3 regions of the Ottowia pentelensis genome follow, and region 1 is predicted to be linked to each of the others. Evidence: predicted binding sites of a transcription regulator. Region 1 holds the regulator's gene; each other region holds the start of a gene.

Region 1 (10,565 bases):
TGCTGCCGACCACGCGGCTGCGGGCGAGCATGCCGGCGTATACCCAGGGCCTGATGGACCTGGGCGCCACGGTGTGCCTGCCGCGGCAGCCGCAATGCGGGCGCTGCCCCTTGGCCAGCGGGTGTCGGGCACATCTGCAGGGCAATCCGCAGCGCTACCCTGTCAAGACCCGCAAGGCCGCGCCGCGCCCGGTGGTGGCCCTGTGGCTGCTGCATGCGGTGGACGATCAGGGGCGGGTCTGGCTGCAGCGCCGTCCGCCGCGCGGCATCTGGGCCGGCCTGCACTGCCTGCCCGCATTCGATACCCGCGCGCGGGCTTTGCATGGCTTGGCCCAGGCAGGGCAAGCGTCGGTGGTCGAACACCCGCCGTTCACGCATATCCTGACGCACCGGGAATTGCACATCCATGTGATGAGCGGGGTTGTGAAAAGCGCCACGACGCTGGGCGAGGCTGGTGCCTGGTTTGCCGCGTCGGACTGGCCGCGACTGGGCCTGCCGGCGCCGGTGCGCCGGTTTCTGTCCCAACCCGAGGTCAGCGCTTGTCCAGCTCGCGGTGGCGCTTGAGGGCCAGCCAGCGGTCGCTGAAATGCGCCGCCAGGCGCTCGACGAAGTAGACCGAGCGGTGCTGCCCGCCCGTGCAGCCGATGGCCACCGTGACGTAGCTGCGGTGGTCGCGCTCCATGGCCGGCAGCCAGGTCTGCAGAAAGTGGGCGATCTGATCGAACATCAGCGCCACCTCGGCATGCTGCTCCAGAAAGGCGATCACCGGTGCGTCGCGCCCGGTCAGGGGGCGCAAGGCTGGGTCGTAGTGGGGGTTGGGCAGCATGCGCACGTCGAACACGTAGTCGGCGTCGAGCGTGAGGCCGTTCTTGAACCCGAAGGATTCGAACACCAGCGTGAGCGGCGCCGAGGGCGCGGCAATGAGCGTCTTGACGTAGTCCAGCAGTTGCGCCGGCCGCAGCTGGCTGGTGTCGATCAGGTGCGAGCGCTCGCGCAGGTCGGCCAGCAGCTCGCGCTCGCGCGCAATGGCCTGCATCAGCCCGGCCTGGGCATCGGCGTCGCTCGGTTTGGACAGCGGGTGGCGCCGGCGCGTTTCGGAAAAGCGCCGCACCAGCGTCTCGTCGCTGGCGTCCAGAAAGATCAGGCGCAAGTCGATGCCGCTGTCGCGCAGGCTGTGCAGCAGCAGCGGCAGCTGGGGCAGGGCGCGGCTGCTGCGCACGTCGATGGCGATGGCCAGCTTGCTGGCCTTCAGGCCGTCCTCGATCGAGACGAAGGGCTTGAGCAACTCGGGTGGCAGGTTGTCCACGCAGTAGTAGCCCGCGTCTTCGAGCGCGTGCAGGGCCACCGACTTGCCCGAGCCGGACATGCCGGTGATGACCACCAGTTCGGTGCTCATGGGGTCATGCTCAGACACGGACGCCACGGCGGCCCGCGGGGCGGGCATGGGTGGCGCTGGCGGGCGCAGGCCTTGCCTGCTCCAGCAGCTCCTGCGCGTGCGCCAGGGTGGCGGGGGTGATCTGCTCACCACCCAGCATGCGCGCCAGCTCCTGCGTGCGCGCGGCACCGGCGATGGGGGCGACCTGGCTTTGCGGGCTGCCGTCGCCGGCCGTGGCCTTGCTGACACGCAGGTGATGGTCGGCGCAGGCGGCCACCTGCGGCAGGTGCGTGACGCACAGCACCTGGCGATCGCGCCCCAGGCGCTGCAGCAGGCGGCCCACGGTGGCGGCCACGGCGCCGCCCACGCCGGCGTCGACCTCGTCGAAGATCAGCGTGGCGGCCGGGCCCAGCGTGCTGGTGGTGACGGCGATGGCCAGCGACAGGCGCGACAGCTCGCCGCCCGAGGCTACGCGGTCGATGGCACGCGCAGTGACGCCGGCGTGCGCGGCGACGAGGAATTGCGCGCTTTCCAGCCCGTGCGCGGCCGGCGTCGGCAGGCGCTCCAGCTGCACCTCGAAGGCGCCGCCGGCCATGCCCAGCTCCTGCATGGCCGCCGTGACCGCAGCCGAGAGGCGCGGCGCGGCCTGCGCGCGGGCGCGGCTGATCTGGCCGGCCAAGCTGTTGTAGGCGGATCGGGCCTGCTCCAGCCGGGCTTGCAACTGCTGCAGATCGCCGGCCGATTCCAGGCGCTCCAGTTCGGCGCGCCAGCCGGCCAGCAGGCCGGGCAGCTCGGCGGGCGGGCGGCGATGACGGCGCGCCAGCGCATGCCATTGGCCGATGCGCTCGTCCAGCGCGGCCAACTGCTCGGGGTCGGGGTTGGCGTGCCGCAGATAGGCGTGCAGGCTGCGCGCGGCGTCGCGCAGTTGGGCCTCGGCGGCTTGCAAGGGTTCGAGCAGGGCGCCGAACTCGGGCTCGATCGCGGCCGAGGCCTGCAGGGCCTCCTGGGCCTGCGCCAGGGCCGACAGCGCGCCGCCCTCGTCCTCGTCGCTTTCCAGCGCGCGGCTGGCAGCCAGCGCGGCGTCGATCAGGCTCTGGACGTTGGACAGGCGCGCGTGCTGCTGGCTCAACTCGTCCCATTCGCCCTCGCGCGGCGCCAGCTTGTCCAGCTCACTGATCTGCCACAGCAGGCGCTCGCGCTCCTGGGCCAGGCTGTCTTGCGCGCGGCGCGCCGCATCCAGCGCCGCCTGCGCCTGCTGCCAGGCCTGCCAGGCCGCCAGCAGCGGCGCGCCATCGACGCCGGCGTAGGCGTCCAGCAGGGCGCGCACGGCGGTGGGGCGTGTCAGGCTTTGCCAGGCGTGCTGGCCGTGGATGTCCAGCAATTGCTCGCTCAGCTCGCGCAGCTGCGCCACCGTGGCGGCCGAGCCGTTGATCCAGGCGCGGCTGCGGCCGGCGCGGTCGATGCTGCGGCGCAGCAGCAGGGCGCCGTCGGCGCTGTCCATGCCGTTGGCCAGCAGCCAGGACGTGCAGGCGGGCGGGGCGTCGAACTCGGCGCTGATCTCGCAGCGCGCCTGGCCCTCGCGCACCCACAGCGCGTCGCCGCGGCCACCCAGCACCAACTGCAGCGCGTCGATCAGGATGGATTTGCCGGCGCCGGTCTCGCCCGTCAGCACCGAGAAGCCGGCCTGCAGCTCCAGTTCGAGGACGGGCACGATGACGAAGTCGCGCAGGCTGAGGTGACGCAGTGCCATGGCTTCAGCCGCCCTTGTTCCAGTGCAGCTTTTCGCGCAGGGTGTCGAAGTAGCTCCAGCCCTGGGGGTGCAAAAAGCGCGCGCGGTGCTCGCTGCGGCGCACGATGATGCGGTCGCCGCGGTGCAGCGAGGTAAGGGTCTGCATGTCGAAGCTGGCGCTGGCGTCGCGCGCGGCCACGATCTCGATGGCGATCTCGCCAGGGTCGGCCAGCACGATGGGCCGGTTGGACAGCGCATGCGGCGAGATGGGCACCAGCGCCAAGCCCGGCAGCAGCGGGTGCAGCAGCGGCCCGCCGGCCGACAGCGAGTAGGCCGTCGAACCCGTGGGCGTGGCGATGATGATGCCGTCGGCACGGTAGTTGGCCACGAAGTGCCCGTCCACCTCGACGCTCAGCTCGACCATGCCCGAGGCCGCGCCGCGGTTGACCACCACGTCGTTCATGGCCAGGGCCTCGAACACGCAGGCGCCCTCGCGCTTGACCCAGCCCTGCATCAGCGCGCGAGGATCGTCCTCGAAGGCGCCCGCCAGCATGGCCGGCAGCAGCCGCGCGTAGTCGCCCAGCGGGATGTCGGTGATGAAGCCCAGGCGCCCCTGGTTGATGCCGATCAGCGGCGTGCCGTGGCGCGCCAGCTCGCGCCCCACGCCCAGCATGGTGCCGTCGCCGCCCACCACCACGCACAGCTCGCACTGGGCGCCGATGCCCGCCAGGTCGAGCGTCTGGAACTGTGTCAGGCCGGTGCTGGCCGCGGTGCGATCTTCGAGGCTGACCTGGCAGCCCTGCTGCTGCAAAAAGGTGCCGATCTCGGTCATCAGCTCGCGCGCCGGCTGCGCCGCCGACGCGCTGGAAGCGTCCTGATATTTGCCCACCAGGGCAACGCGCGTGAACTTCAGGGCCATGAGGAAATTACATCATAATGGGCCGCGATGACGGCCTCTTTTTCGTGCAGATTGAACTGGTGAAATCCCCCGGCTCCATGCTCGATGACCGGTCGCGGCGACTGCTCAAGACCCTGATCGAGCGCTACATCGCCGACGGCCAACCCGTGGGTTCGCGCACGCTGTCGCGGGCCTCGGGGCTCGATTTGTCGCCGGCCACCATCCGCAACGTGATGTCGGACCTGGAGGAGCTGGGCCTGATCGCCTCGCCCCACACCTCGGCCGGGCGCGTGCCCACGGCGCGCGGCTACCGTCTGTTTGTCGACACCATGTTGACCGCGCAGCGCGCGCAGCTGAGGGCGCCCGAACTGCCCGCCGAGCAGCCGCAAAAGGTCATCGCCAGCGCGGCCCAGTTGCTGTCCAACCTGTCGCAGTTCGTCGGCGTGGTGATGGCGCCGCGGCGCAGCACGGTGTTTCACCACATCGAGTTCCTGCGCCTGTCGGAGCGGCGTCTGCTGCTCATCATGGTGGCGCCCGATGGCGACGTGCAAAACCGCGTGCTGTTCACCGAGGCCGACTATTCGGGGTCGGAGCTGACGCAGGCCTCCAACTACCTCAACGCCAATTTCTCCGGCATGACCTTCGAGCAGGTGCGCGCGCGCCTGACGCAGGAGGTCGACCGCCTGCGCGCCGAGATCGCCACGTTGATGCAGGCGGCGGTGCAGGTCGGCTCCGAGGCGGCCAGCCAGGGGCAGGGCGAGGTGGTCATCTCGGGCGAGCGCAACCTGCTGGCCGTGAGCGACTTCTCCAGCGACATGAGCCAGATGCGCCGCGCGTTCGACCTGTTCGAGCAGAAGGCTCAGCTGATGCGGCTGCTGGACGTGTCCATGCAGGCCGAGGGCGTGCGCATCTTCATCGGCGGCGAAAGCCAGACCGTGCCGGTGGAAGAGCTGTCGGTGGTCAGCGCGCCCTACGAGGTCGATGGCCAGGTGGTCGGTACCCTGGGCGTCATCGGCCCCACGCGCATGCACTACGACCGCATGATCCAGATCGTGGACATCACCTCGCGCCTGGTGAGCAACGCGCTCAGCCAGGGCAAACCGGGCAGCCCCTAGAATCGGCCCCGGTCGGGGCGTTAGCTCAGTTGGTCAGAGCAGGGGACTCATAATCCCTTGGTCGTTGGTTCAAGTCCAACACGCCCTACCACGGTGATGCGCCTCATGGGTGACGTGCCGCTTGTCTGCGGGCGAGATCCGGGTCGCATTCGTACCAGCCTTTGCTCTGGTTGACGATCCGCACCACCAGCAGCATCACCGGCACCTCGATCAGCACGCCGACCACGGTGGCCAGCGCCGCGCCGGACTGGAAGCCGAACAGGCTGATGGCGGCCGCCACGGCCAACTCGAAGAAGTTGCTGGCGCCGATCAGCGCCGAGGGGCAGGCAATGTTGTGCTGCTCGCCCGCCTTGCGGTTGAGCCAGTAGGCCAGGCCAGAGTTGAAGAGCACCTGGATCAGGATCGGCACGGCCAGCATGGCGATGACCAGCGGCTGGCGCAGGATGGCCTCGCCTTGAAAGGCGAACAGCAGCACCAGTGTCAGCAGCAGCGCCGCGATCGACAGCGGCCCGATGCGCTCCAGCGCCCGATCGAAGACCGCTTGACCCCGGCGCAGCAGCGCGCGGCGCCAGAGCTGCGCGAGGATGACCGGGATGACGATGTACAACAGCACCGACACCAGCAAGGTATCCCACGGCACCGTGATCGCGGACAGCCCGAGCAGCAGGCCGACGAGAGGCGCGAAGGCGAACACCATGATGGTGTCGTTCAGCGCCACCTGCGACAGCGTGAACGCCGGGTCGCCCCCGGTCAGCCGGCTCCAGACGAACACCATGGCCGTGCAGGGCGCGGCGGCCAGCAGGATCAGGCCGGCCACGTAGCTGTCGAGCTGGTCGGCCGGCAGCCAGGGCGCAAAGACCTGGCGGATGAAGATCCAGGCCAGCAAGGCCATCGAGAACGGCTTGACGGCCCAGTTGACGAACAACGTCACGCCGATGCCGCGCCAGTGCTGCCTGACCTGGCCGAGGGCACCGAAGTCCACCTTGAGCAGCATCGGGATGATCATCACCCAGATCAGCAGGCCCACGGGCAGGTTGACCTGGGCGATTTCCATGCGGCCGATGGCCTGAAACACGCCGGGCGCGAGCTGGCCCAACGCAATGCCGCAGGCGATGCACAGCAGCACCCATACGCTCAGGTAGCGCTCGAACAGGCTCATGGATGGCGGGCTGCCTTGGCTCATGACGCTTTCCAGTTCGCCAAAGCCCGCAGACGCTCCACCCCCACCGGCTCCTCGGTCAGCAGCGGCACGACGGCGTGGCGCCGGGCATGTAGCGTGACCACGGCGTCAATTTCGCGCAGTTCGTTGCGCGCGCGCTGGCGCAGTAGCTGGGACTGCGGGTGCGCGGCCGCCACACTGTTATTGACGACCCAGGCCCAGGGTTCAATCCCCGCGCGGCGCAGGTCGTCTTGCAGGTTCGCCGCTTCCAGCACGGGCGTGGTTTCGGCCAGGGTGACGATAAGCACCTTGGTCTGCTTCGGGTCTTGCAACTGCATCATCGGCGTCGTGAAGTGAACGCCCGTCTCGCCCATCTGCCGGGCGATGTCGCGGTGGTAGGCGCCGGTGGCGTCGAGCAGCAGCAAGGTGTGGCCCGTGGGCGCGGTGTCCATCACCACGAACTTCCTGCCCCCTTCGCGGATGGCGCGGGAGAACGCCTGGAACACCGCGATTTCCTCGGTGCAGGGCGAGCGCAGGTCTTCTTCCAGCAGCGCGCGGCCTTCGGCATCGAGCTGCGCACCCTTGGTGTCCATCACATGCTGGCGATAGCGCGCCGTGGCTTCCTGGGGATCGATGCGACTGAGCGCCAGATTGGGCAGTGAACCTTCCAGCGTATCGGCCAGATGCGCGGCCGGGTCGGATGTGGTCAGGTGCACGGGCAGGCCGCGGCTGGACAACTCTACGGCGATGGCGGCAGCCAGCGTGGTTTTGCCCACACCGCCCTTGCCCATCACCATGACCAGCCCGTGTCCATCGGCGGCGATCTCATCGACCAGGGCGGACAAGTCTGGCGCATTGATCTGGTCGGGCAGCTCGATGGCGGCAGGGCTATGCGTGATGTCGGTATCGATCAACAGATGATGTAGCGCATCAAGGCCCACAAGGTTGAACGGCTTGAGCGCGATTTGATCCCGAGGCAAGGCTTGGAGTACCTGCGGAATGGCCGCCAGTGTGGCCTGCTCTCTTCGGTAGATGGCTGTGGCCAGAGCGTCGTTTGCGGCCTCGCCGGCAGGGAATACGCCGTTGATGACCAGGTATTGCTGCGACAGGCCGATGGCGGCCAGTTCTTCATGGGTGCGCGCCGCCTCGCGCAGCGTGGGGCGCTGCGCACGGGCCACCAACACCATCCGGGTGCGCAGAGGGTCGGCCAACGCCTCTACCGCAGCCTTGTACTGGCTGCGCTGTTTTTCCAGGCCTGCCAGCGGCCCCAGGCACGACGCATCGCCTTTGCCTGCTTCCAGAAAGCCACTCCATGCGCCCGGCAGTTGCAGCAGGCGGATGGTGTGGCCGGTGGGGGCCGTGTCGAAAATGATGTGTTCGTAGTCCTGCGTCAGCGCCGCATCGGTCAGCAAGGCCGTGAACTCGTCGAAGGCGGCAATTTCCGTGGTGCAGGCGCCCGACAGGGATTCCTCGATGCCGCGCACCACGTCGTCGGGCAGCACGCCACGCACCGGCCCGGCGATGCGGTCGCGGTAGGCCTGCGCCGCCGCCTGCGGGTCGATCTCCAGCGCCCACAGCTTCGGTATGGCAGAAATCGCCGTGATGCGGTTGCCGATCGTCTCACCGAACACCTGCCCCACGTTGGAGGCCGGGTCGGTGCTGACGAGCAGCACACGCTTGCCCTGGGTTGCCAGTTGCACGGCCGTGGCGCAGGCGATGGAGGTCTTGCCGACGCCCCCTTTGCCGGTGAAGAAAAGGAAGCGGGGCGGCTGGGTCAGGAAGTGCATGTGCTCTCCTCGTTCAGCAGCAACGGCCGCCGGAGCAGCAGGCGCCTTGGGCTGGGGCGGCTGTGGGCGCCTCGATGCCCGCCCAGCGGGCCAGTTCGCTGCGGCTGGGGTAGCGGCCGGCCAAGGCCACCTCGCCATCGACCAGAACCAGGGGCAGCGCCTCTTGGCCCGAGCGTTGCAGAAAACCCTTCACGGTGGGGTTGTCGGCGAACACCAAGGGTTGCTGGGCCAGGTTGAAGCGTTCGACCTGGGCGCCGTTTTGCCGGGCCCAATCCACGTTGGCGGCAAAGCTCACCAGGCTTTGGTTCACGTTAACGCCGCATACGCCCGTGCTGCAGCACAGGGCGGGGTCAAAAATCTGGATGTTTGGCATGGAATGTCCTTTCAAATCTGGTTGTTGATGAAGTGACGCTCTTCACTCTTGGCCGATGTTTCGCAACTCGCGTTGCAGCGACATGGCGTCCAGGCGTTGCAGTGGCAGCGACAGGAATAGCTCGATGCGCCGGCGCAGTGTCAGCGCCGCATCCGTGAACGCCTTGCGCTGCTGCTCCTCTGTACCTTCGACGGCCGCAGGGTCGGGCACGCCCCAATGCGCTGACATCGGGCGCCCCGGCCAGACGGGGCAGACCTCGCCAGCGGCGTTGTCGCACACCGTGAAGATGAAATCGAACTCCGGCGCGCCAGGTGCGACAAACTCGTCCCAGCTCTTGCTGCGGTAGCTGGTAGTCGGCATGTGCAAGCGTTCGAGCGTGGCGAGCGCCAATGGGTGCACTTCACCCTTGGGGTGGCTGCCCGCCGAATACGCATGAAACCGGCCTTTGCCGAGTTCGTTGAGGAGGCCTTCGGCCAGAATGGAGCGGGCCGAGTTGCCCGTGCAGATGAACAGGGCGTTGTAGGTTTTTCCCGTGGTCATAAGTGCCTTGCATCAGCAGCAGGATTTGGAGCGCGGCGCGGCGGCGCAGCAGGCCGTGACGGTGCCCGTCGTCGGCACCGCTTCGTTGAAGACCGGGATGTTGCCCAGCGTGTGGAAATGTTCCCAAGCCACGCCCTGTGGGTCGGTGATCCAGTGTTTCTCGCTGCGCGCGTAGCAGCAGGTGGTGGTGCCCTCATCCAGCAGTGCCATGTCGGCTGCCTCGGCGCGGGTCTTCAGCATCGCCAATTCCTCGGCGTCGTCGGTCTGGATGCCCAGATGGTCGATGCCCGGCTTGCTGCCGCGCGTGGAAATGGCGAAGTTGACCGGCGGGTCTTCGAGCATCCACTTGGCGTAGTCGCTCTCGACGCGCGCTGGCTGCGCGGCGAACAGTTGCGAGTAGAAGCCGATGCTGCGGTTCAGGTCATCGACATGCAGGTGGACGTGAAAGCGTTTCATGGCAGTTCCTTTCAGCAGGAGGGGCAGGTGGAGGGAGATTCAGTGACTTCGCATGCACTGCCTTGGCAGCAGTGCTCGCTCAGGTAGCCGAGCAGGCCGTTCATCTGCCCGAAGTCGGCGCGGTAGATCAGGTTGCGGCCTTGCTGCTCGATGGTGACCAGGCCGGCATGCGCCAACTCCTTGAGGTGGAAGGACAGGGCGTTTCGGGCTATGTCGAGCTGTTCGGCCAGTACGCTGGGCGTCAGCCCATCGTGACCGGCGACGACCAGGGCGCGAAACGCCCGCAGGCGCTGGGTGTGGGCCAGGGCGGCGAGCGCGGCAAGAGTTTCGGTTTCATTCATAGTTCAATAATACAATAAATATTGAATTAATAGGCATCTCGGTACTCGACTGCCACGCACGGGGATCGGGTACGCTCACCATCGCAGGCGTTCTCAGCTTCTCATTCAGAATGCCATGCTGCAAGGAAAAGTCATCCCCCATGTTCACAGGCATCATCACCGCCGTCGGCCGCATCGCCCAGGTGCGCGAGCTGGGCGCCAGCAGCGCGCATGGCAAGCAACTGGACATCGAGGTGCCGGCGGGCTACCTGGACGACGTGGCGCTGGGCGACAGCATCGCCATCAACGGCGCATGCATGACGGCCACCGCCATCGACGCGCCGGCGGGGCGCTTCGCCATCGACATCTCGGCCGAGTCGCTGGCACGCACCGCCGGGCTGGACCGGGTGGGCCCGGTCAATCTCGAGAAAGCGCTGCGCGCGCACGACCGGCTGGGCGGGCACATCGTATCGGGGCACGTGGACGGCGTCGGTCGCGTGACCCGCTTCGCGCCGGTGGGCGAGAGTTGGGAGCTGCGCATCCTGGCGCCGCGCGCGCTGGCCAAGTACCTGGCCTACAAGGGCTCGGTCACCGTGAATGGCGTCAGCCTGACGGTCAACGCGGTGGCCGACGGGGCCGAGGGCTGCGAGCTGAGCATCAACCTGATTCCGCACACGGTGCAGAACACGGCGCTGCACACGCTGGCGGCAGGCAGCACGGTCAACCTTGAGATCGACCTGATCGCCCGCTATGTCGAAAGAATGCTGTCGGCGGGCGTCCAGTCTTGATGGGGCGCTATCGAATCGATAGTTTG
Region 2 (10,565 bases), 1.5 Mb from region 1:
AACGCCTTCGTGTCCGGCGTGCCCTGGCGCTACGGGCTCGACGACACGGTCCAGATCACCGTCAACGAGACCGGCCCGCGCGTGCGGCGGCGCGACTGCTCGGACACCGATTTCGACTGCAACTTCTGGCTGGGCGATGCCGTCCTCGTGGCCGCCGACCCCAGCCCTGACACGGACCCGCTGCAAGCGCCGATCCGGCTGAAATTTTCCACTGGCGTGCGCGCGGTCGGTGGCTGGGTGGGGGTGTGTCCGCGCGATCCCTTCGACGCACCGTTCTTCGACCAGCCGCTGTTCGCCGTCATGTGGGTCGCGCTCGCATCCGATCCGCAGGACTGGCAGTTGGTGATCAACGCCGATGGCCGGACCGGCCACGTCTGCGCGCCCGCCAAGCCGCTCGTGGCACCCTTCGTCGGCGCGCGCGCCACTGGCGGCGACCGCATCGTGGAGGTGCGCTTCGACGCCGCGCTGATTGGCAACCGGCGCTACGACAAGCTCGCGCTGTCCGAGCTCACCGTCGAGCGCTGAAGGACTGCGCCATGCGCCGCCTTGCCTCGTCCCTGCGCTGGCTGGTGCGCTTGGCCGTTGTGCCGACGCTGTGCGGGATGCTTCTGGACGGTGCGCTGGCGCGCTCCGATGACGCCAGTGGCATCATTCGCGACGCCGGCATGCAACTGCGCTGGAACTATGAAAAAAATAGCAATGGTGCAAATGATGGCCTGGGCCAGCTGACATTCGACATCAGCGACGAGGCTTCGGGCAATCCCTTGCGCTACGCGCCTGGCCAGTTGGCGGTGTGGCTGCAGCGCCAGCGCCCCACGCTGGCCGAAGGCGAGCTGGCGTGCAGGGACCGCGTGAAGTCGCTGGTGTCCACCGGCGTCGGCCGCCGCGCCGATGTCGACCTCAACACCTATCGCATCCTGAGCCTCAACGCCGACCGCACGCTGGCTTTCATCAACCCCTTCGTGGGCCTGAACAACGCCAAGCTCGAATCCATCGTGCCGCTGCCCGACACACCGCGCGCCTGGGTGCATGCGCCCTCGCGTGGAGAGCTGTGGGTGCTGACGGGCGACGCGCCGGCGCGCCTGGTGGCGGTGGACACGCACCGCCGCCAGATCGTGCGCGCCCTCGACCTGCCGGGCGATGGCGCAGGCGCCACGCTGGCGCTGGACGAACGCGGCGCACGCGTGTGGGTTGCGCAGCCGGCTGTGGGCCGCGTGGCGGTGCTCGACCTGGCCGGGCGCGATGCCGCCTGGCGCAGCGCAGCGGCGGCCCGGGTGCGCCGCATGGAAGCGGTGGAAACGCCCGACGGCCCGGTCATCCTGAGTACGCACGCCGATGGCCGCCTGCAGCGCTGGGGCGCCAACGCCGCCGGCGTACCGCAGGTGCTGCACGGCTGGAGCCTGCCGCAACCGGCGCAGCAGCTGGCGTTCAGCACGCTGGCGCGGCGGCTGGTGGCGCACGACGGTCAGGCGCTGCTGTCGATCGACCCCGCGGGCAGCGCGGTGCGGCGCCTGGCCCTGGGCCACCCCGTGGCCGACATCGCCATCGTGGACGAGGGCCGCTACGCCATCGCCGTGGGCGGCGACCGCATGAGCATGGTGGACCTGGCGACCGGCACGGTGCACGCACGCTCGGCCACCGTGCCCGGTGCCAGCCGGCTGGCGTTGACGCAGCGCTTCGTCTACGCCGTGGGCAACGACGAGGCCAATGCCGACCTGTGGGCGCTGGCCGATCTGCGCGCCGGCCGCGTGCAGCCGGTGCGCATCCTGCTGGGCAGCGCCGGCGTGCCGCAGGGCGACGACCACAGGCTGCGCCGCGCCATCGCCGCGGCCGACGGCGCCGGCCTGCTGGTGGCGAATGCGGCCGACCGGCTCATCTACCAGTACGCCGAGGGCATGATGGCCCCGGTCGGCAGCTACTCCAACTACAAGCGCACGCCGCTGGCCATTGCCTTGCTGGATCTTGCGCCGCGCGAGGTGTCACCCGGCCGCTACCAGGTGCCGGTCCGCTACGACACGGGCGGCATGCATCACCTGATCGTCAGCGGCGCCGGGCCGCGCTTCGTCGGCTGCGACCGCGTGGCGCTGCCCATGACGAGCGGGCAGGCCGAGCGCGAATCGGTGCCCGAGCTGAAGGTCCGGCTGGTGGAAGACAAGCCGCTGACCGGCGCGCGCCGGCGCATCGTGGTGGCGCTGAGCGAGCAGACGCCGCAGGGCAGCGGCCAGCCGCTGGCGCAGGTGAGCGATCTGACGCTGCTGATGTTCGACAAGCGCAGCGGCTGGCAGCACCGCGTGCACCTGGGCGAAATCGGCGCGGCGGGCGATGCCACAGGGCGCTACGCGGTCGAGGTCAGTGTGCCGCCGGGCGTGGCCTACGACCTGTTCGTGGGCAGCGTCTCGCGCGACCTGCCCTTTGTGCGCGGACGCGTGCAGGGCGCGCCGGAGACGCGGCCATGAGGCGGCGCCACGCCATCGCTGCACTGGGCCTGGCCTGCGCCGACGGCTGGGCGCCCATGGCCACGGCGCAGGACGCCAGCGGCCGCGTGGCGGTGCCCGACGCGCGCCTGCTCGATCAGGGCGGCGGCGCGCACCGCCTGCGCACGCTGTGCGACCAGTCGGTGGTGATCGGCTTTTTCTACACCGGCTGCTCCACCGTCTGCCCGCCGCAGACGGCGATGTTGCGTGCGCTGCGCGAGCGACTCGATGCCGCGCCCTCCAGCCTGCCCAAGGCACGTCTGCTGTCGATCACGGTCGACCCGCTGGGCGATTCGCCCGAGGCCATGCGCGCCTATGCCCAGCGCTTCGAGCTGCGCCTGGGCCTGGACGCCGGCTGGCTGATGCTGACCGGCGACGCGGCCGAGCTGCGGCGTGTGTGGACGGCGTTTGGCGTGCCGGTGGGCGACCCTGAGGCACATTCCTCGCTGCTGTGGCTGGGTTCGGCGCGCGGCCGCTGGACGCGCGCGTCGTCCCTCACGCCCACCGACAAGCTGGTCGACCTGTTGCGCGGGGTGGCCACATGAACCGCTTGATGCTCACGCTGCTGGCCTTGCTGTCGGTGCCCGGGCTGGCTGCCGCTGACGATGCAGCTCTTGCCCTGCGCGGCCGCGCGCTCTACCAGGGCCATGTGGCCTTCGCGCGCGGCAGCGAGGTCACGGCCCTGCGCCTGCCGGTGGACATGGCCGCCTGCGCACGCTGCCATGGCGCCACGGGCGCTGGCGGGCGCGAAGGCGGTCAGCCCGTGCCGGCGCTGCACGCCGCGGCGCTGCGCCAGACACGCGATGGCCGGCCGGGCTTTGGCGATGACGCCGCCGTGCTGCGCGCCGTTGTTCAAGGCCAGGGGCGCGGTGGTGCGGCCCTGGCGCCGGCCATGCCGCGCTATATGCTGCAGCCGGGCGAGGCCGAGGCGCTGCTGGCCTATTTGCGCCGCGTCGGCACCGATCAAGACCTGCCGCCCGGGGTGCGCGACGGCGTGATCCGCCTGGGCAGTGTGGTGCCGCTGGGTGGCCCGGCCGCGGGCACCGGTGCCGCCATCGTCGCCGGCCTGCGCGCCGGCTTTGCCGAGGCCAACGCGCGCGGCGGCGTGCACGGCCGCCGCATCGAATTGCAGGTGCAGGACGCCCGTGCCGGCGTGCGCCAGGCACTGGCCGCCTGGCAGGCCGAGCCGGTGTTTGCGCTGGTGGGCGGCCTGTGGAACGAGGCCCAGGAGGGCGCCGATGCGCTGCTGGCGCAGGCCCACCTGTCGCATGTGGCCACGCTGGTGGTGCGCGAGCAGCCACCGCGCGTCGCCGACTGGTCGGCCGACCTGCTGGCGCCCGTGGCGCTGCAGCGCGCCGCGCTGGCGCAGGCGCTGGCCTCGTGCCGCTCTGGCACGCGCCTGGCGGTGACGCATGGCGACGGCGCCCCGGTATTCGCTGCACCCGCCGCAGACGCGCCGCGCTGGCTCGCGCCGCAGGCCGACTTGCAAGCGGCATCGCGCCATGGACCACCCGGTTGCATCGGCTATACCCTGGCCAGCGCGCCGGCGGTGCAGGCGGCGCTGCCCGCAGGCTGGACGCAGACCCTGGTGCTGCCCATGCCTGCTGCCGTGCTGGAGCCCGCCGCCGATGGGGGCGGCGCGGCCACGCCCTGGTACCGACTTGGGCTGGCCGCGGCGCGCCTGACGACCGAGCTGCTCAGCCGCGCCGGCCGTGTGCTGCACGAGCGTGCCTTGCTCGACGCACTGGATCGCATGCCCGAGCTGGAGCTGTCGCCCGGCCTGCTCGTGCACTACGGCCGCCAACGGCGCCACGGCTGGTCGCCGCTGCTGGTGCCGTTGGGTGTATCCATCGATGCCGCAGGCGCGGTGTCGGCTTCTCGCCAAGGAGGATGACATGACCACCCCCAAGCCCGCCATCCAGATCGCCTGCTGTGCCGCGCTGGTCCTTGCGGCCGCCAGTGCGGTGGCGCAAACGCCCAACCCGTCGTTCACCCTCATCGGCCACATCGAGCGCTTCACACTCACCACGCCGGGCGACCCGTTGAGCGCCGCGACGATGACGGTGCGCGGCATCCCGGTGACGCTGCCGCGCAGCCTGCTGCTCACCATGCCGGGCCAGTACCTGACGGCGCAGGACCTGTTCCGCGGCCCACAGGGCGGTGCGGTGCAGGGCGCCAGCGGCCTGGCGCTGGCCGACACGCCGGCGCCGCACGTGGCCTTCGAGGCCGAACTGCAGGGCAACATCGTCGGCGACCAATACATTGCCGGCGTGGCGCGCATCAACCAGGGCGCGCTGCACATCGGCAATGGCGTGATCCAGGCGATCGACGGTGCACGCGGCGAGCTGCGCGTGGGCGCGCCGGGCGCCGCTGCGGGCGCGCGCGTGCGCCTGAACGACCCCGACGGCATCTACGGCCAGGCCAATGGCGCCGGCGCCAAGGCGGCGCTGCCGCTGGACCAGCGCTTCCAGCTCGACCCGGACAATTCGCCCGTGCACGCGCGCACCGGCTTTCCGGTCTGCATCCCACGCGGGGCGGGCGACGCCCAATGCCCCGCCGGCAATCGCCCGGCCGCGCCGGCGGACAAGCGTTTCACCTGCGGCGCGGCGGCGGCCGAGCCCTTGGCGCCGGCCCTGGCGGGTTGCGATGCTCGGCTGCCCGCGCCCTTGCGCGTGGGCGACCACATCGCCTACGTCGGCATGTTGCAGGCGGACGGTGCGGGCGGCTTCGTCGTCGCCGCGCACGGGCTGGAGGCCGAGCTGGGCATCTACACCTCGCCCGGCGCCGAGCCGGTCTACGTGTACATCGAGGAGGCGCTGATGGGTACGGTCGGCGAGATCTTCCCCACGCTGCAACAGGAAGAAACCTCGCGCGTGCGCATCGTCGGCTTCAGCACCGACCCCTCGCGCCCGGTCGAGGTGCGGCTGATCGATTCGGGCCGCAACGACACGGGCACCTCGCTCACCGGCCCGGCCGGGCTGCAGCCCTCCAACGGGGCGCAGCTCGGGCGCTTTCGCAACACCTGGCCGGCCAAGGACAACGCCCGCGCCGTGCGCCGCGACATCCTGGCGCGCGTGATCGGCAGCCCGAACGCCAAGTTGGCCAACGGACTGACCTCGGGCCTGTATGTGGCGCCGATCGGCGAATACATCGGCCCCGAGGCCACGCGCTTCGGCGACTTGGGCCGGCAGCCGCCCATGCCGTTCGAGAATTTCTGCTTCCTGGCCAAGGGCGGGGGCACGTTCGACAGCGCGGCCGGCACGCAGAACATGATTCGGCTGGAGCCATTTCCCGAGTCGGGGCATGCCGACGCGCAGCCCGTGGGCGCCGGCCCCGCGCGCGCCTGCGACGCCCCCAGTTGAATCCGCAGGCCCGCCGGTTCACTGCACGCGGATGTTCTGCGCGCGAATGATGGCGCCCAGCGTTTGCGTGTCGGCCTTGATGCGGCTGGCCAGCCCCTCGGGCGCCGAGCCCACGGCCTGCCAGCCCTGCTGAAACAGCTGCGCGCGCATCTCGGGCGTGCGCACGATGGCGCCCAGCACTTCGGCCAGCTTGGCGACGTGGGCCGGCGGCATGCTGGCGGGGGCCACCACGGCGTTCCAGATCTCGAGGTTGAAGTTCTTCACCCCGGCGTCGGCCAGGCTGGGTAGTTCGGGCACCAGCGGGCTGCGTCCGGCGCTGGTCACGCCGATGCCGCGCAGCTTGCCGGCGGCGATCTGGGTCTGCGCCAGCGCCGGCGGCAGCATGGACAACTGCAGCTCGCCGCGCACCAGGCCGCTGAACACCTGTGAATAGCCAGGATAGGGCACGTGCACCGGGGCGATGCCGGTGCGCGCCTTCAGCAGCTCCATGCCCAGGTGGCCCACCGTGCCGACGCCGGGCGAGCCGTAGCTCCATGTGTTGCCGGCGGCGCGCGCCGCGTCCAGGAAGGCGCGCGCGTCGGCGCCCGGGGCGTTCACGGGCGCCACCAGCACCAGCGGCGCCACGCCGATCAGGCTGATGGGGGCGAAGTCGGTCGCCGGGTCGTAGCGCAGCGCGGGATTGAGCAGCTTGGCAATGGTCAGGTTGCCGTTGATCATCAGGCCAATGGTGTCGCCACCGCGCGCCTTGGCCACCGCGTTGGCGCCGATGTTGCCGCCGGCGCCCACCTTGTTCTCGACGATCACCGGCTGGCCCAGCGCCTTGGCCAGCGGCTCGGCCAGGGCGCGCGCCGTCAGGTCGGGCGAGGAGCCGGCCGGAAAGCCGACGATCAGGTGCAGCGGCCGGTCGGGCCAGGCGGTAGCCTGGGCGTGTGCGGCGGGCAGCATGGCCTGGCCGGCCAGCAGGGCGACGCCGGCCAGGGCGGTGCGGCGGCGGAGGTAGGAAGAGGTCATGGGGTCGATCAGGCAGAAACTATGAAATTTATAGCTGTTCGCGCTTGTTGCATGCCGGCCATAGGCCTATTTGATGCAAAAAACCCTGCCGCCATGATAGCGACAGGGCCGTGTGCGGGGGCGCGCCGGTTCAGGCGTACTCGGCCAGCGCGGTCTTCATTTTCTTCATCGCCGCCACCTCGATCTGGCGGATGCGCTCGGCGCTGACGCCGTACTCGGCCGCCAGCTCGTGCAGCGTCATGCCGCCCGAGCCGTCGTCGTTGACGTTCAGCCAGCGCTCGGTGACGATGCGGCGGCTGCGTTCGTCCAGGCTCTTGAGCGCACCGGCGATGCCGTCGGTGGCCAGGCGGTCGCGCTCGGCCGATTCGAGCATCGCCGTCGGCTCGTGCCGGTCGTCCGACAGCCAGGCGATGGGGCCGAAGGCGTGCTCGCCGTCGCCGTCGGCGGGCGTCGGGTCCAGCAGCACGTCGCCGCCGGACAGGCGCGTTTCCATCTCGCGCACTTCCTCGGGCTTGACGCTCAGCGCGTGCGCCACCACGTCGACCTGCGCGGCCGTGAGCGCGTCGCGGTGCGTGATGTCGTCGGTCGCATCCTCGACCTTGAAGCCCTGCTTCATCGAGCGCAGGTTGAAGAACAGCTTGCGCTGCGCCTTGGTGGTGGCCACCTTGACCAGGCGCCAGTTTTTCAGGATGTATTCGTGGATCTCGGCCTTGATCCAGTGCAGCGCGTAGCTGACCAGGCGCACACCCTGATTGGGGTCGAAGCGCTTGACGGCCTTCATCAGGCCCACGTTGCCCTCCTGGATCAGGTCGCCGTGCGGCAGGCCGTAGCCCAGGTACTGGCGCGACACCGACACCACCAGCCGCAGGTGCGACAACACCAGCCGGCCGGCGGCTTCCAGGTTGTCGTCCTCGCGCAGCTGGCGCGCGTAGCGCTGCTCCTCCTCAGGCGTGAGCAGGGGCAGGCGGTTGACGGCGGTAATGTAGGCGTCCAGATTGCCCAGAGGGGGCACCAACGCCCACGGGTTGGCCAGGGCGACAGCGGTTGCCGGTGCGCTCTTGTCCACAGATGTCATCCTTGAATATCCTTTCACCACGATCGGGTATTTTAGCACTCACTTGGACTGAGTGCCAAGGTGCGAGTTCCCCCCATCGTGTCCCGGCTGGCGGCAGCGGGCTCGGCGCGGCTGTCGATCGTCACTGAGTTCTGAACTTTTTTCATTGAGTTCTGAACTCAAGTTTTTTTGAATCAACGACTTAGCATGGCTTTCCGTACGGGGAGCCGCTCACCGCGCGATTTTTCCGAACTTAGCCCAAATCTTGGGGTTGATGTTATTTAATCCGGATTAAATTGAGCCGCGAGTATCTTCGCCATGTCGGAGGAAGATGGCCCCAGACTGGACTGCGCCACTCAGTGGAGGTGCGCGGACGGCAGCAGCTTCCGCAACCGCTCCTTCGTCTCGCAACCGATCACCGCCAGACAGACAAGGTAAGCTTCATCATTTTTGGCGGTCCAGCGGACTGCAAAGCTACTGAGAGCGCGATCGTGCTTCGATTTGTCGACCTATTTTCAGGCTGTGGCGGACTGTCGCTCGGCTTGGCCTCTGCCGGCCACCAAGGTCTCTTCTCTATCGAGAAGGATGCAATGGCGTTCGCGACGTTCAAGGCGAATCTGATTGACGAGCCGCGCAACGGCTTGCGGCGCTTCCAGTGGCCAGAGTGGCTTCCCAAGCAAGCTTGCGGGATTGACGAGCTTCTGGCCGCACACCGGACCGAGCTCGAGTCGCTCGCGGCGGAGGAGATTGACCTGATCGCAGGTGGCCCACCCTGCCAAGGCTTCAGCTTTGCGGGGCGGCGGCAGGCAGACGACCCTCGCAACCAGCTTTTCACCAAGTATCTGGAGGTCGTCACGATCGTCCGGCCGACGGCCGTCCTGCTTGAAAATGTGCCAGGAATGGCCGTCGCACATGGCAGCTCACCGGTATTCAACGGAAAGCTCGCGAGTGGCATCACGGGATCCTTCCTTGAACGGCTCGTCACCGAGCTTTCAACGCTTGGCTATGACGTCGAGGCCAGGATCGTCAACGCCACTGACTACGGCGTGCCCCAGAAGCGATCCCGACTCATCGTCGTCGGGCTCCTCAAGGAACGATTCCGGCAAGCAACCACCAGACCACTTGCTGCCCAGGTCTTCGAGCGCCTCCGCTCACATCGCGAGGCATTCCTGTCGAGCCTCGGACTGTCAGCCCCAGTGACCGCAATCGAGGCAATCGGGGACCTTTCGATCTTCGGCCGCAATGGGGCGATCTGGGACCTCAAGGAATGCAAGGATCCCGTGTCCCCGCGAGGATTCCTCGAGGTTGCCTACGACGGCCGTCGCTCGCGAAGCAGCTACCAGACTTTGATGCGGCGTGGCATGGGCCAAGAGCCCATGGATAGCATGCGCCTGGCACGGCACTCCGACGAAGTCCGGTCTCGATTTTCCGAGATCATCCGGACTTGCCGGCAAGGCGTCCGCATGAATGATCAGGACCGCGCTACGTTCAAGCTGAAGAAGCATCGTATCTACCCGATGTCCGCGGATGAGCCGGCACCAACGATCACGACGCTTCCAGACGACATCCTCCACTTCGGTGACCCCAGGATCCTTACGGTCCGCGAGTACGCCCGCCTGCAGTCGTTCCCGGACTGGTTCGCGTTCAAGGGAAAGTACACGACAGGTGGCGACCGGCGGACGAAGGAATGTCCCCGCTATACGCAAGTCGGCAACGCCGTGCCGCCGCTCCTCGGGCTCGCTTTGGGCAAGGCGCTCGAATTCGTGATCAAGAAGCACAAACTGGATCCAGAGGTGGATTTGGACCAGGAATCAGGAGTCGTCGAGGCGCAGGCGGCTTGATCAAGGCAAGGGAGAGGACGGGAGATGACCGAAGACGCAAGCAAAGCGAATGAGCCGGCATTCCCGGCAGGCCTCCGGGATTGGTCTGGCAATCAGGCCGGCGGGGTGAGACGACTCTTTGAGGCAGGGAGTGGCCGTCCCACCCGTGATGTCCTTCAAACTCATTTGTTGAGGCGCTTGCATGCCTGGACACAAGCAATTGCCAGCCGCCCAGACAAGACGCCAGGGATCGTCCTCCTGGTTGGCGGCCCTGGGAACGGAAAGACGGAAGCGATTGAGTCGACCATCGAATGGCTTGACCACGAGCTAGGATCCGGCGGCACACTGGTGGCGACGCTGCGCGAGCAGCTGCAACCCGGCGGCGCAAAGGCACTTCAGCGCGTGGCGCGAGCCAGCGTGCTGGCGCCAACGTCCACGCGCAAGCACAACATCAGCATCGTTCAAGATGCCTCGCTCGAGCCCAATTCGCACAGCTCAAGAGCGGCGTTGCTGGTGCAGGAACTTGCAGACGCATTGCACGGCGCGCCGGAAGGAGATATCTACCTTTCCTGCGTGAACAGAGGCGTGCTCGATGACGCAATGGTGCACGCCACCGATCAAGGGCCGGCGGATATCCAGGCGCTCCTCGCCGCCACGATCAGGGCAGTCGCGCAAGGCGCGGGCGCCGAGGCATGCTGGCCTCTACAGGCGTATCCCAGCGTCGCTGTCTGGCCGATGGACATCGAATCTCTGCTGGTGAAGACGCGCGACGGCGACCCCGCGCCAGCATTGACGATACTTGCCAAGGCACTCGATGCAGACTCGTGGCCAACGTATGGCCAAT
Region 3 (10,565 bases), 780 kb from region 1:
CGGCCCAGGCGTTGGACACGTACAGGCTGGGCGCCGGGTACAGGCCGCCCAGCGCCGCCTTGGTGCCCTCTTCGGTGCGCATGTCCACCAGCACCTGGGCATCACCCGTCTTGAGCAGCTGCGACACCGTGGGCTCGGTGGTCATGCCGGCCTGGATGCGGTCCTGCTTGATGGCGGCGATGAAGCTGTTGCCCGCGCCCACCGGCAGCAGCGAATACTCCTTGGACTCCACCCCCTGGCGCAGCGCCAGGTAGCGCGTCAGAAAGTCGGTGGACGAGCCCAGGCCGGTCACGCCCAGCGTCTTGCCCTTGGCATCGGCCATGCTCTTGAAGGTGGGCGCGGCCTTGGTCGACACCATTTCCACCTCGCCCGGCACCTTGCCGAACACGGCGATGGCCTCCACCTCCTTGCCCTTGGCCTGCAGGTCGATGGTGTGGTCGTAAAAGCCCACCACGCCCTGCACGGCGCCGGCAATGAGCTGGTTCTCGGCATCGACGCCGGCGGGCTGCGACTGCAGCTCGACATTCAAACCTTCGTCCTTGAAGTAGCCCAGCGCCTCGGTCAGCTTGGCGGGCAGGTAGATGATCTTGTTGATGCCGCCCACCATGATGGTGACGGTGTTGGCGTCGGCCGCCTGCGCGGGCAGGGTGCCGCCCAGGGCCAGGGCGGCGGCGATCAGGCTGAGGCGAAGAAGCGGGGTTTTCATGACATGGTCTCCTGTCGGTTCAAGTGAGGACATCGCCCACTGTAGAAACCGCCTTCCTTCATCCAGCTTTCGCCGCAGGTGCGCAATGACTGGGGTTTTCCCTGATCTCGCGGTGACCGGGCTGCCCCGGACGCCTGTACCGCGCCGCCGCCGAATCTCTAGAATTTCTCCGTCATGAAGCTGCTGCTGATCGAGGACAACGCATCGCTGGCGCACTGGCTGGCCCAGCTGCTGCGCGAGCAGGACTTCGTGGTCGACTGCGTGGCCGACGGCGAGGCGGCCGACCAGCTGCTGCGCCAGCAGCGCTACGACGTGGTGCTGCTGGACCTGAACCTGCCGCAGCTGTCGGGCAAGGGCGTGCTGCGGCGCCTGCGCGAGCGCGGCGACGGCGTGCCGGTACTGATCCTGACGGCCAGCGCCTCGCTGGACCAGAAGGTGCTGTGTCTGGAGATCGGCGCCGACGACTACATGGTCAAGCCGATCGAGGGGCGCGAGCTGGTGGCGCGCATCAAGGCGCTGGTGCGCCGCCAGGTGCCGGGGCGCGCCAACACCCTGTTGTGCGGCGACCTGGGCTACGACCTGCAGACGCGCCAGTTCAGCCTGGCCGGCGCGCCGCTGCCGCTGCCGCCGCGCGAGCGCGCGCTGCTGGAGACGCTGATGCTCAAGCAGGGCAGCACGGTGTCCAAGCAGACCCTGCTGGACGGCCTGTTCGACCTGGATGACGAGGCCGGCGTGGACGCGCTGGAGCTGTACGTGCACCGCCTGCGCAAGAAGCTGGACGCCAGCCAGGCCACCATCATCACCCTGCGCGGCGTGGGCTATCTGCTGCGCCTGCGCGAGGGCGTCTGAGCCCGGACGATGGGCATGTTCTCCAGCCTGCGCCTTCGCCTGGCGGCTTGGCTGCTGCTGCCGCTGTCGCTGTTCGTGGCCGTCAGCGCGTACTTCAGCTGGCGCAACGCGGCGGCCGTGGCCGACTACGTGCAAGACCACGACCTGCTGGCCTCGGCCAAGGTGCTGTCCGACCGCCTGATCTGGGACGGCGACGCGGTCGAGGCCAGCGTGCCGCCGGCGGCGTTGGCCCTGTTTGCCTCGCCCGCGCACGACCAGGTGTTCCTGAGCGTGACGGCCGCCGACGGCCGGCCGCTGGCCGGCATGCCCGGCTTTCCGCTGCCCGCGCGCCGCCAACTGCAGGGGCCCGATCGCGCGCAGTGGTACGACGCGCAAATCGAGGGCCGGGCGGTGCGCGCCGTCATCACCGAGCGCGCCATGTACGACGTGGCTGGCGCGCGCGCCATCACCATTTCCGTGGCCAAGACCACCGGCAGCCGCGACGCCATGGTGCGCACGCTGTGGTGGCCGACGCTGGAATACCTGCTGGCGGCGCTGGCGCTGGCGCTGGTGCTGACGCCGCTGGCGCTGACTTGGGAGCTGCGCCCCGTGATGCGCCTGGGGCGCCAGCTGGCGCGGCGCGACCCGCTGCACCTGGACTTCGCCGTCGACGCGCGCAGCCTGCACAGCGAGCTGCGGCCGGTGGGCGAGACCATCAACCAGTTCGTGCGCGAGCTCAAGGCGCACGCCCAGGCGCAGCGGCGCTTCATTGCCGACGCCGCGCACCAGCTGCGCACGCCGCTGGCGCTGCAGGCCTCGCAGATCGAGTTCGTGCGCTATGCGCGCGAGCACCGCACCGACTGGGACAACCGCCGCGCCGACATGGACGAGATCTGGCGCGAGATGCAGGCCAGCAACCGGCGGCTGGTCGCCGTCACCAACCAGCTGCTGCTGCTGGCGCAGGCCGAGCACGCCGACGCCCAGACGCGGCTGGTGCCGGTGGACCTGGGCGCGGCGGCGCTGCACTGCACCGAGCAGCTGGCCGCGCTGGCCGACCGCCGCCGCATCGACCTGGGGCTGGACGCGCCCGAAGCCGGCACCGCCTGGGTGCTGGCCGAGCCGGCGCTGCTCGACGCCCTGATCGCCAACCTGCTGGACAACGCGCTGCGCTACACGCCCGAGGGCGGGCGCGTGACGGTGGGCGTGCACCGCGCCGGCGCGCAGGTGGCGCTGACGGTGGACGACAACGGCCCCGGCATCCCGGCCGAGGCGCTGGAGCGCGTGTTCGACCGCTTCTATCGGCTGGCCGAAGGCAGCGAAGGCACCGGCCTGGGCCTGGCCATTGTGCGCGAGGTGGCGCGCGGCTGCGGCGCCACCGTGACGCTGCAGGCCCACCCCGGTGAGGCGCATGGCCTGCGCGTGCGCGTGCTGTTCGCGGCGCAAGAAAAACCCCCGCGGGCCTGAGGCCGGCGGGGGTTGTGGGGCTGGGGCCGGCGGCCGCCGGCTTCAGCCGGCAGCGCACGCGGTGCAGCGCGGGGGGATTACATCATCCCGTCCATGCCGCCCATGCCACCCATGCCGCCCGGCATGCCGCCGGCGGCGGGAGCGTCGTCCTTCGGCGCCTCGGCCACCATGGCTTCGGTGGTCAGCATCAGGCCGGCCACGGAGGCGGCGTTCTGCAGCGCGGTGCGCGTGACCTTGGTGGGATCCAGGATGCCCATCTCGATCATGTCGCCGTACTCGCCGTTGGCGGCGTTGTAGCCGAAGTTGCCCTTGCCATCCAGCACCTTGTTGACCACCACGCTGGCTTCGTCGCCGGCGTTGTAGACGATCTCGCGCAGGGGCGATTCGATGGCTTTCAGCACCAGCTTGACGCCGGCGTCCTGGTCGGCGTTGGCACCCTTGATGGTGCCGGCGGCCTGGCGGGCACGCAGCAGGGCCACGCCGCCACCGGCGACGATGCCTTCTTCCACCGCAGCGCGGGTGGCGTGCAGGGCGTCTTCGACGCGGGCCTTCTTTTCCTTCATCTCGACCTCGGTGGCGGCACCGACCTTGATCACGGCCACGCCGCCGGCCAGCTTGGCCACGCGTTCTTGCAGCTTCTCACGGTCGTAGTCGCTGGTGGCTTCCTCGATCTGCACGCGGATCTGCTTGACGCGCGCCTCGATGTCGGCGGCCTTGCCGGCGCCGTCGATGATGGTGGTGTTTTCCTTGCCCACTTCGATGGTCTTGGCCTGGCCCAGGTCGGCCAGGGTCACCTTCTCCAGCGACAGGCCGACTTCCTCGGCGATCACCTTGCCACCGGTCAGGATGGCGATGTCTTCCAGCATGGCCTTGCGGCGGTCGCCGAAGCCCGGCGCCTTGACGGCCACCACCTTCAGGATGCCGCGGATGGTGTTGACCACCAGCGTGGCCAGGGCTTCGCCCTCGACCTCTTCGGCCACGATCAGCAGCGGACGGCCGGCCTTGGCCACGGCTTCCAGCGTGGGCAGCAGGTCACGGATGTTGCTGATCTTCTTGTCGAACAGCAGCACGTAGGGGTTGTCCAGCAGCGCGGCCTGCTTCTCGGGGTTGTTGATGAAGTAGGGCGACAGGTAGCCGCGGTCGAACTGCATGCCTTCGACCACGTCCAGCTCGTTGTCCAGGCTCTTGCCGTCCTCGACGGTGATCACGCCTTCCTTGCCGACCTTGTCCATGGCGTCGGCGATGATCTTGCCGATCGACTCGTCGCTGTTGGCCGAAATCGAGCCGACCTGGGCGATTTCCTTGCTGGTGGTGGTGGCCTTGCTGGCCTTCTTCAGCTGCTCGATCAGGGCCGCCACGGCCTTGTCGATGCCGCGCTTCAGGTCCATCGGGTTCATGCCGGCGGCCACGTACTTCATGCCTTCGCGCACGATGGCCTGGGCCAGCACGGTGGCGGTGGTGGTGCCGTCACCGGCGTTGTCGCTGGTCTTGGAAGCGACTTCCTTGACCATCTGCGCGCCCATGTTCTGCAGCTTGTCCTTCAGCTCGATTTCCTTGGCGACCGACACGCCGTCCTTGGTCACCGTGGGGGCGCCGAAGCTGCGCTCCAGCACCACGTTGCGGCCCTTGGGGCCCAGGGTGGTCTTGACCGCATTGGCCAGGATGTTCACGCCTTCGACCATGCGGGCGCGGGCTTCACCGCCGAAAACTACGTCTTTTGCTGCCATGTTGTTGGCTCCGAAAAAATATGAATGAATAAAGGCTCTAACGCAGGTGGATCAAGCGCGAGCAGCTATGAAAATATGAGAATCTGATCGGTTGGGGACAGAGCAGCCGCTCGCTGCGCGAACGTCTGGTCTGTCCCGCAAATCACTTGGCTTCGACGACGGCGAACAGGTCGTCTTCCTTCATCACCAGCAGCTCGTCGCCGTCGACCTTGACGGTCTGGCCGCTGTACTTGCCGAACAGCACGCGGTCGCCGACCTTCACATCCATCTTGATGCGGTCGCCGTCTTCGTCCATGCGGCCCGGGCCCACGGCCAGCACTTCGCCCTGGTCGGGCTTTTCGGCGGCGTTGTCGGGAATGACGATGCCCGAAGCGGTCTTGGTTTCGTTCTCCAGGCGCTTGACGATCACGCGATCGGCGAGGGGACGCAGTTTCATGGATGCTCCTAAGTGGATGGTATGAAAGGAAATTTCGCTTGCTCGGCCCGGCGCGTGCGCGGCAGGCCGCAACGATCGGATGGGGAAGATGCCGGTTTGTTAGCACTCAACTCCAACGAGTGCTAATCATAAGGGCAAATGGCGCGGATTCAAGAGCAAAAAAAGGCCCGGCGCCACGGCTTCGAAGATCGGGGCCGGGCGCCGGGCGGGCCGGTGAGGTCAGCGGCACGCCGTTTGGGCGCGCCACGGTAGGCGGGTCAGGACGTCGCGCCCTGCAGCCGGCCCTGCGGCGCATCCAACGCGTCGCGCTGGAACACGCCCAGCACCACCTGCCCCGCCATAGCCAGGGCGCCGACGATGAACACCACGTCGCCGTAGGTGCGCACCCAGCGCAGGGTTTGCAGCAGGGGCTGCTGCATGAACTCCTCGCTGCGCGCCCACCACAGGCCCTCGCTCACGCTGGCGCCGAACTGGATCAGGCCGATGGGCAGCAGGCTGGTGACAATCATCAGCACCAGGCCACCGTTCAGGCCACAGAAGGCGGTCTTCATCAGCCGTTCGCTGAACACCAGGTTCGGGCGGATGTAGCGCAGCACCAGCAGGGTGAAGCCCAGCGCCAGGAAGCCGTAGACGCCAAACAGCGCGGCATGGGCGTGCACCGGCGTGGTGTTGAGGCCCTGGATGTAATACAGCGAGATCGGCGGGTTGATCATGAAGCCGAACACGCCGGCGCCCAGCATGTTCCAGAACGCGACGGTGACAAACGCCACCAGCGGCCACTTGAGGTTTTCCATCCAGGGCGCGCGGCTCTTCAGGCGCCACTGCGACCAGGCCTCGTGGCCCAGCACGATCAGCGGCACCACTTCGAGCGCGCTGAAGGCGGCGCCGACGGCCATCACGGGCGTGGTGGTGCCGGCGAAGTACAGGTGGTGGAAGGTGCCGGGGATGCCGCCCAGCATGAACAGCGACGCCGAGGCGAGACTCGCCGAGGTGGCCATGGAGCGCGAGACCAGGCCCATGCTGCTGAAGACGAAGGCCAGCGCCGTGGTGGCGAACACCTCGAAGAAGCCCTCGACCCACAGGTGCACCACCCACCAGCGCCAGTACTCCATGATCGACAGGTTGGTGCGCTCGCCGTAGAACAGGCCGGCGCCGTAGAACAGGCCGATGGCGCCCACCGAGGCCGTGAGCAGCGCCAGCAGGTTCTTGTCCTCGCCGGACTTCTTGAACAGCGCGGGCGTCACGCCGCGCAGCATCAGCACCAGCCAGAACAGGATGCCGACCCACTTGAGGATTTGCCACAGGCGGCCCAGGTCGACGAACTCATAGCCCTGGTGGCCCAGCCAGAAGCTCCACTCGGCCGGCAGCTTGTGCGCGATGGCCAGGTAGTTGCCGATGAAGGAGCCGACGCAGACGACGACCAGCGCCCAGAACAGGACATCCACGCCCAGCTTCTGATACTTGGGGTCCTGGCCGCCGTTGATGATGGGCGCCAGGAACAGGCCGACGGCCAGAAAGCCGGTGGCGATCCAGAACAGCGCCGCCTGGATGTGCCAGGTGCGCGTGAGCGCGTAGGGGAACCACTGCGACACGTCGATGCCGTAGAAACGCTGGCCTTCCACCGTGTAGTGCGCGGTGAAGCCGCCGATGAACACCTGGAAGACGAACAGGCCCACCACCAGGAACAGGTACTTGCCCAGCGCGCGCTGCGAGGGCGTGAGTGCAAAGCGCGTCAGGGGGTCGCGCGCCGGGGCGACGGGGTCGGACTCGTCGTGCTTGCCCAAAAAGGACCAGCCCCACACCAGAAAGCCCACGCCGGCCAGCAGCACCACCAGGCTGACCACCGACCACACCACGTTCTCGCTGCTCGGCACGTTGTCGATCAGCGGCTCGTGCGGCCAATTGTTGGTGTAGGTGATGTGGCTGTCCGGGCGCTCGGCCGATGCGGCCCAGGCGGTCCAGAAGAAGAAGTGCGATAGCTGCTGGCGGCGCTGGGCGGAGGGCAGCGTGTCTTCCTTCATGGCGAAGTGCTCGCGGCTTTTTTGCAGCGAGGGGTCGGCCGAGAACAGGCGCTGGTAGTAATCGGCCGTCTGCGCCATGGCCTCGGCGCGGCGCTCGCTCACCACCAGCCGGTTTTGCGCGTCCACGCCGTCGCCGCGGTATTCGGCCTTCAGCTCGGCGCGCAGCGCGCCCTGCGGGCCGGCGCCCAGCTCGGCATAGGGCTTGCCGAACTGCGACTTGGCGGCCAGGTCGAGCCACGCGGTCAGCTCGCGGTGCAGCCAGTCGGCCGTCCAGTCGGGCGCCTGGTAGGCGCCGTGGCCCCAGATGGAGCCCAGCTGCATGCCGCCCACCGACTGCCAGGCGGTCTGGCCGTCGAGGATGTCCTCGCCGGTGAACAGCGGCTTGCCGCTGTCCGTCACCACCTGGGTGGGAACGGGCGGCGCCGAGCGGTAGATGTCGGCGCCGAAATAGCCCAGCAGTGAAAACATCACGATGCAAAGGCCGATCAGGCTGAACCAGTGTTTCTTGTAGCGTCCCATGATGGTCGGGTCTTTCGAGAGGGTTGTCGGGGTCAGGCGCGGGGTCCGGCGCGCCAGGGGCGGACGCCGGGTTGGCGGTCAAGGTCGGGCATGCGGGCGCGCGGCGGCGCGTGGCGCGCGATGGGAGGGGCCTCGGGTTTTGTCATGGGTCATTTCCTGTCTTGCTTGGTGCCTAGGGTTTACCCTTTGTTTATGCCTGCGCCGCACCGGAGAAAAATTGATCCATGTTCAAAAAAGCGGGAAAGCAACGGTTCAAAATACCCGATCCATCAACGGTTAAAATAACCTGATCGAGGTAAATATGACCGTATCGACCGTCTACGCCGAACTGCTGTCCGACCTGGCGGTCGAGCTGCCTGCCGCCGTGCGCCAGCAGCGGCTGGCGGAGTTGCTGCGCACGCACTTTCGCTGCGGCGCCGTGGCCCTGCTGGCGCTGGATGCCGGCGGCGACAGCCTGCGGCCCGAGGCGGTGGACGGCCTCACGCCCGACGCCCTGGGGCGCCGCTTTGCGCTGATGGAGCACCCGCGCCTGGCGGCCATCCTGCGGCGCACTGGGGTCACGCGCTTTCATCACGACAGCGGCCTGCCCGACCCGTACGACGGCCTGGTCATCGAGCGGCCGGGCGAGCCGCTGCACGTGCACGACTGCATGGGCATCGCCCTGGCCGTCGAGGGCCGGCCCTGGGGCGTGCTGACGCTGGATGCGCTGGACGTCGGCACCTTCGACGAGCCGGCCCAGCATCGGCTGGCGCAACTGCTGCCGCTGATCGAGGCCGTGGTGCGGGTGGGCCGGCTGGAGGGCGCGCTGCGCGTGGCCAGCCAGTCGGCGGGCGTGCCGGTGACGGGCGTGCCGCCGGTGGACGAAGACCGCGGCCTGCTGGGCGACAGCCCGCCCATGCAGCAACTGCTGCACGAGCTGGGCATCGTCGCCGACACCGAGCTGCCGGTGCTGCTGCTGGGCGAGACCGGGGTCGGCAAGGAGCTGTTCGCGCATCGGCTGCACGCGCTGTCGCGCCGGCGCGCGCAGCCGTTGGTGCACATCAACTGCGCCGCGCTGCCCGAGGCGCTGGCCGAGAGCGAGCTGTTCGGCCACGTGCGCGGCGCCTTTGCCGGCGCGGTGGAAGACCGCGCCGGTCGCTTCGAGGCCGCCGACGGCGGCACCCTGCTGCTGGAGGAGGTGGGCGCGCTGCCGCTGGCCGTGCAGGCCCAGCTGCTGCGCACGCTGCAAGGCGGCACCGTGCGGCGCCAGGGCGCGGCAAAGGCGCGCGCGGTCGACGTGCGGGTGATCGCCACCACCAACCGCAGCCTGCGCGAGCAGGTGCAGGGCGGGGCGTTTCGCGCCGACCTGTACCACCGCCTGTCGGTCTACCCCATCACCATTCCGCCGCTGCGCGAGCGCGGCCGCGACGTGCTGCTGCTGGCCGGGCGCCTGCTCGAAGTCAACCGCGCGCGCCTGGGCCTGCGCAGCCTGCGCCTGTCACCCGAGGCCAAGCAGGCGCTGCGCCGCTATGCCTGGCCGGGCAACGTGCGCGAGCTGGAGCAGGTGATCGGCCGCGCCGCGCTCAAGGCCGTGAGCCGCGGCGCTACCCGCACCGAGATCGTCACCCTCGGCGCCGAGCTGCTGGACCTGGACGCCGCGCCGGCGGCCGCTCCCGCCCCGTCGGCCGGCCACGCGGCGGCCGGCACGGCGGCCGACGGCGCGGGCACCCTGCGCGAGCGCGTCGAAGCCTGCCAGCGCGCCGCCATCGAGCAGGCCCTGGCCGCGCACCGGGGGCGCTGGGCCGGCGCCGCGCGCGAGCTGGGCCTGGACCCGAGCAACCTGCACAAGCTGGCGCAGCGCCTGGGTTGCGCGCCGGCGCGCCAACGCTAGGCCTGCACCCGGCTGGCGCTCCAGCGCGCGCCCACCGCGTACGCGGCGACCACCAGCAGGGTCGAGATCGCGATCATCACGATGCCCAGCGCCAACAGCTGGCCCCATAGGCCGTCGTCGGCAAAGGCCAGCACCTTGACCGCCAGCACCTCGCTCCCAGGGCGCGAGAGCACCACCGACAGGGTCAGTTCGCGCAGGAACATGGTGGCCATCAGGATCCACGCCAACACGATGCCCGGCACCAGCAGCGGCGCGATGATGCGGCGCAGCGTGGTCAGCTGGCTGGCGCCGCACACCAGCGAGGATTCTTCCAGGTGGCTGTGCACCTGCACGAAGGCGCTGGCCAGCGGCCGCACGCCATAGGGCAGGTAGGTGGCGATGTAGCCGATCAGCAGCGCGGTCACGGTGGCGTACAGCGGCGTCTGCACGAAGAACCACATGAAGCCGATGCCGATGACGATGCCCGGAAACGAGAACGACAGGTAGGTGAGCGTCTCCAGCAGCGCCGCGCCCGGGGTGCGCAGCTTGACGATGACGTAGGCGATGAAGATCGACAGCAGCACCCCGATGCTGGCGCCGACCACGGCCAGGAACAGGCTGTTGCGCAAGGCCAGCAGGGCGGTGGCGTCGCTCAGCACCTCGGCCCAGTGCTGCCAGCTCATCTGCGCGAAGGCGGCGCGGCCAGGCACCATGACGTAGGGCACGAAGGAGGTGTACAGCAGCACCGCCACCGGCAGCACGATGACGACGAAGGACAGCAGCGCCACCCCGGCGAACAGCGGCCAGCGCCAGCGCCCCAGCGGCACCACGCTCGGCCGCCAACCGCGGCTGGAGATGGTGACGAAGCGGCTGCCCTCGCCCGTCAGGCGCCGGTACACCCAGATCAGCCCGATGGCCACCAGCAGCGCGCTCATGCCCAGCGCCGCCGCGCGGCCGTAGTCGGGCGCAAAGCCGACCGAGATCATCTCGTACAGGTAGGTGGCCAGCACGTCCA

What was found. The regulator HrcA, encoded in region 1, represses chaperone genes, less so after heat shock. The targets are predictions, from matches to a motif close to TTAGCACTCNNNNNNNNNGAGTGCTAA.
Region 2: rpoH (RNA polymerase sigma factor RpoH) is a predicted target of HrcA. The motif match lies at 7,955-7,981, and genes of this name have one in related genera.
Region 3: groES (co-chaperone GroES) is a predicted target of HrcA. The motif match lies at 5,261-5,287, and genes of this name have one in related genera.

Annotation. Positions count from the first base shown of each region.
Region 1 is NZ_OZ224513.1:1,690,905-1,701,469, forward strand. It holds gene mutY (A/G-specific adenine glycosylase) at 1-563, shown strand, start outside; gene rapZ (RNase adapter RapZ) at 532-1,395, opposite strand; gene recN (DNA repair protein RecN) at 1,406-3,124, opposite strand; gene ACWHMB_RS08225 (NAD kinase) at 3,129-4,022, opposite strand; gene hrcA (heat-inducible transcriptional repressor HrcA) at 4,100-5,116, shown strand; tRNA gene ACWHMB_RS08235 (tRNA-Ile) at 5,131-5,207, shown strand; gene arsB (ACR3 family arsenite efflux transporter) at 5,220-6,299, opposite strand; gene arsA (arsenical pump-driving ATPase) at 6,296-8,062, opposite strand; gene arsD (arsenite efflux transporter metallochaperone ArsD) at 8,076-8,435, opposite strand; gene ACWHMB_RS08255 (arsenate reductase ArsC) at 8,478-8,975, opposite strand; gene ACWHMB_RS08260 (ArsI/CadI family heavy metal resistance metalloenzyme) at 8,988-9,431, opposite strand; gene ACWHMB_RS08265 (ArsR/SmtB family transcription factor) at 9,443-9,772, opposite strand; gene ACWHMB_RS08270 (riboflavin synthase) at 9,913-10,539, shown strand; gene ACWHMB_RS08275 (DMT family transporter) at 10,547-10,565, opposite strand, start outside.
Region 2 is NZ_OZ224513.1:3,142,502-3,153,066, reverse strand. It holds gene ACWHMB_RS15190 (hypothetical protein) at 1-525, shown strand, start outside; gene ACWHMB_RS15185 (hypothetical protein) at 537-2,456, shown strand; gene ACWHMB_RS15180 (SCO family protein) at 2,453-3,019, shown strand; gene ACWHMB_RS15175 (ABC transporter substrate-binding protein) at 3,016-4,368, shown strand; gene ACWHMB_RS15170 (hypothetical protein) at 4,370-5,836, shown strand; gene ACWHMB_RS15165 (Bug family tripartite tricarboxylate transporter substrate binding protein) at 5,855-6,847, opposite strand; gene rpoH (RNA polymerase sigma factor RpoH) at 6,978-7,922, opposite strand; gene ACWHMB_RS15155 (DNA cytosine methyltransferase) at 8,198-9,742, shown strand; gene ACWHMB_RS15150 (hypothetical protein) at 9,767-10,565, shown strand, end outside.
Region 3 is NZ_OZ224513.1:907,364-917,928, forward strand. It holds gene ACWHMB_RS04340 (ABC transporter substrate-binding protein) at 1-706, opposite strand, end outside; gene ACWHMB_RS04345 (response regulator) at 881-1,555, shown strand; gene ACWHMB_RS04350 (sensor histidine kinase) at 1,571-2,998, shown strand; gene groL (chaperonin GroEL) at 3,076-4,725, opposite strand; gene groES (co-chaperone GroES) at 4,868-5,161, opposite strand; gene ACWHMB_RS04365 (nitric-oxide reductase large subunit) at 5,419-7,701, opposite strand; gene norR (nitric oxide reductase transcriptional regulator NorR) at 8,003-9,571, shown strand; gene ACWHMB_RS04375 (ABC transporter permease) at 9,568-10,565, opposite strand, start outside.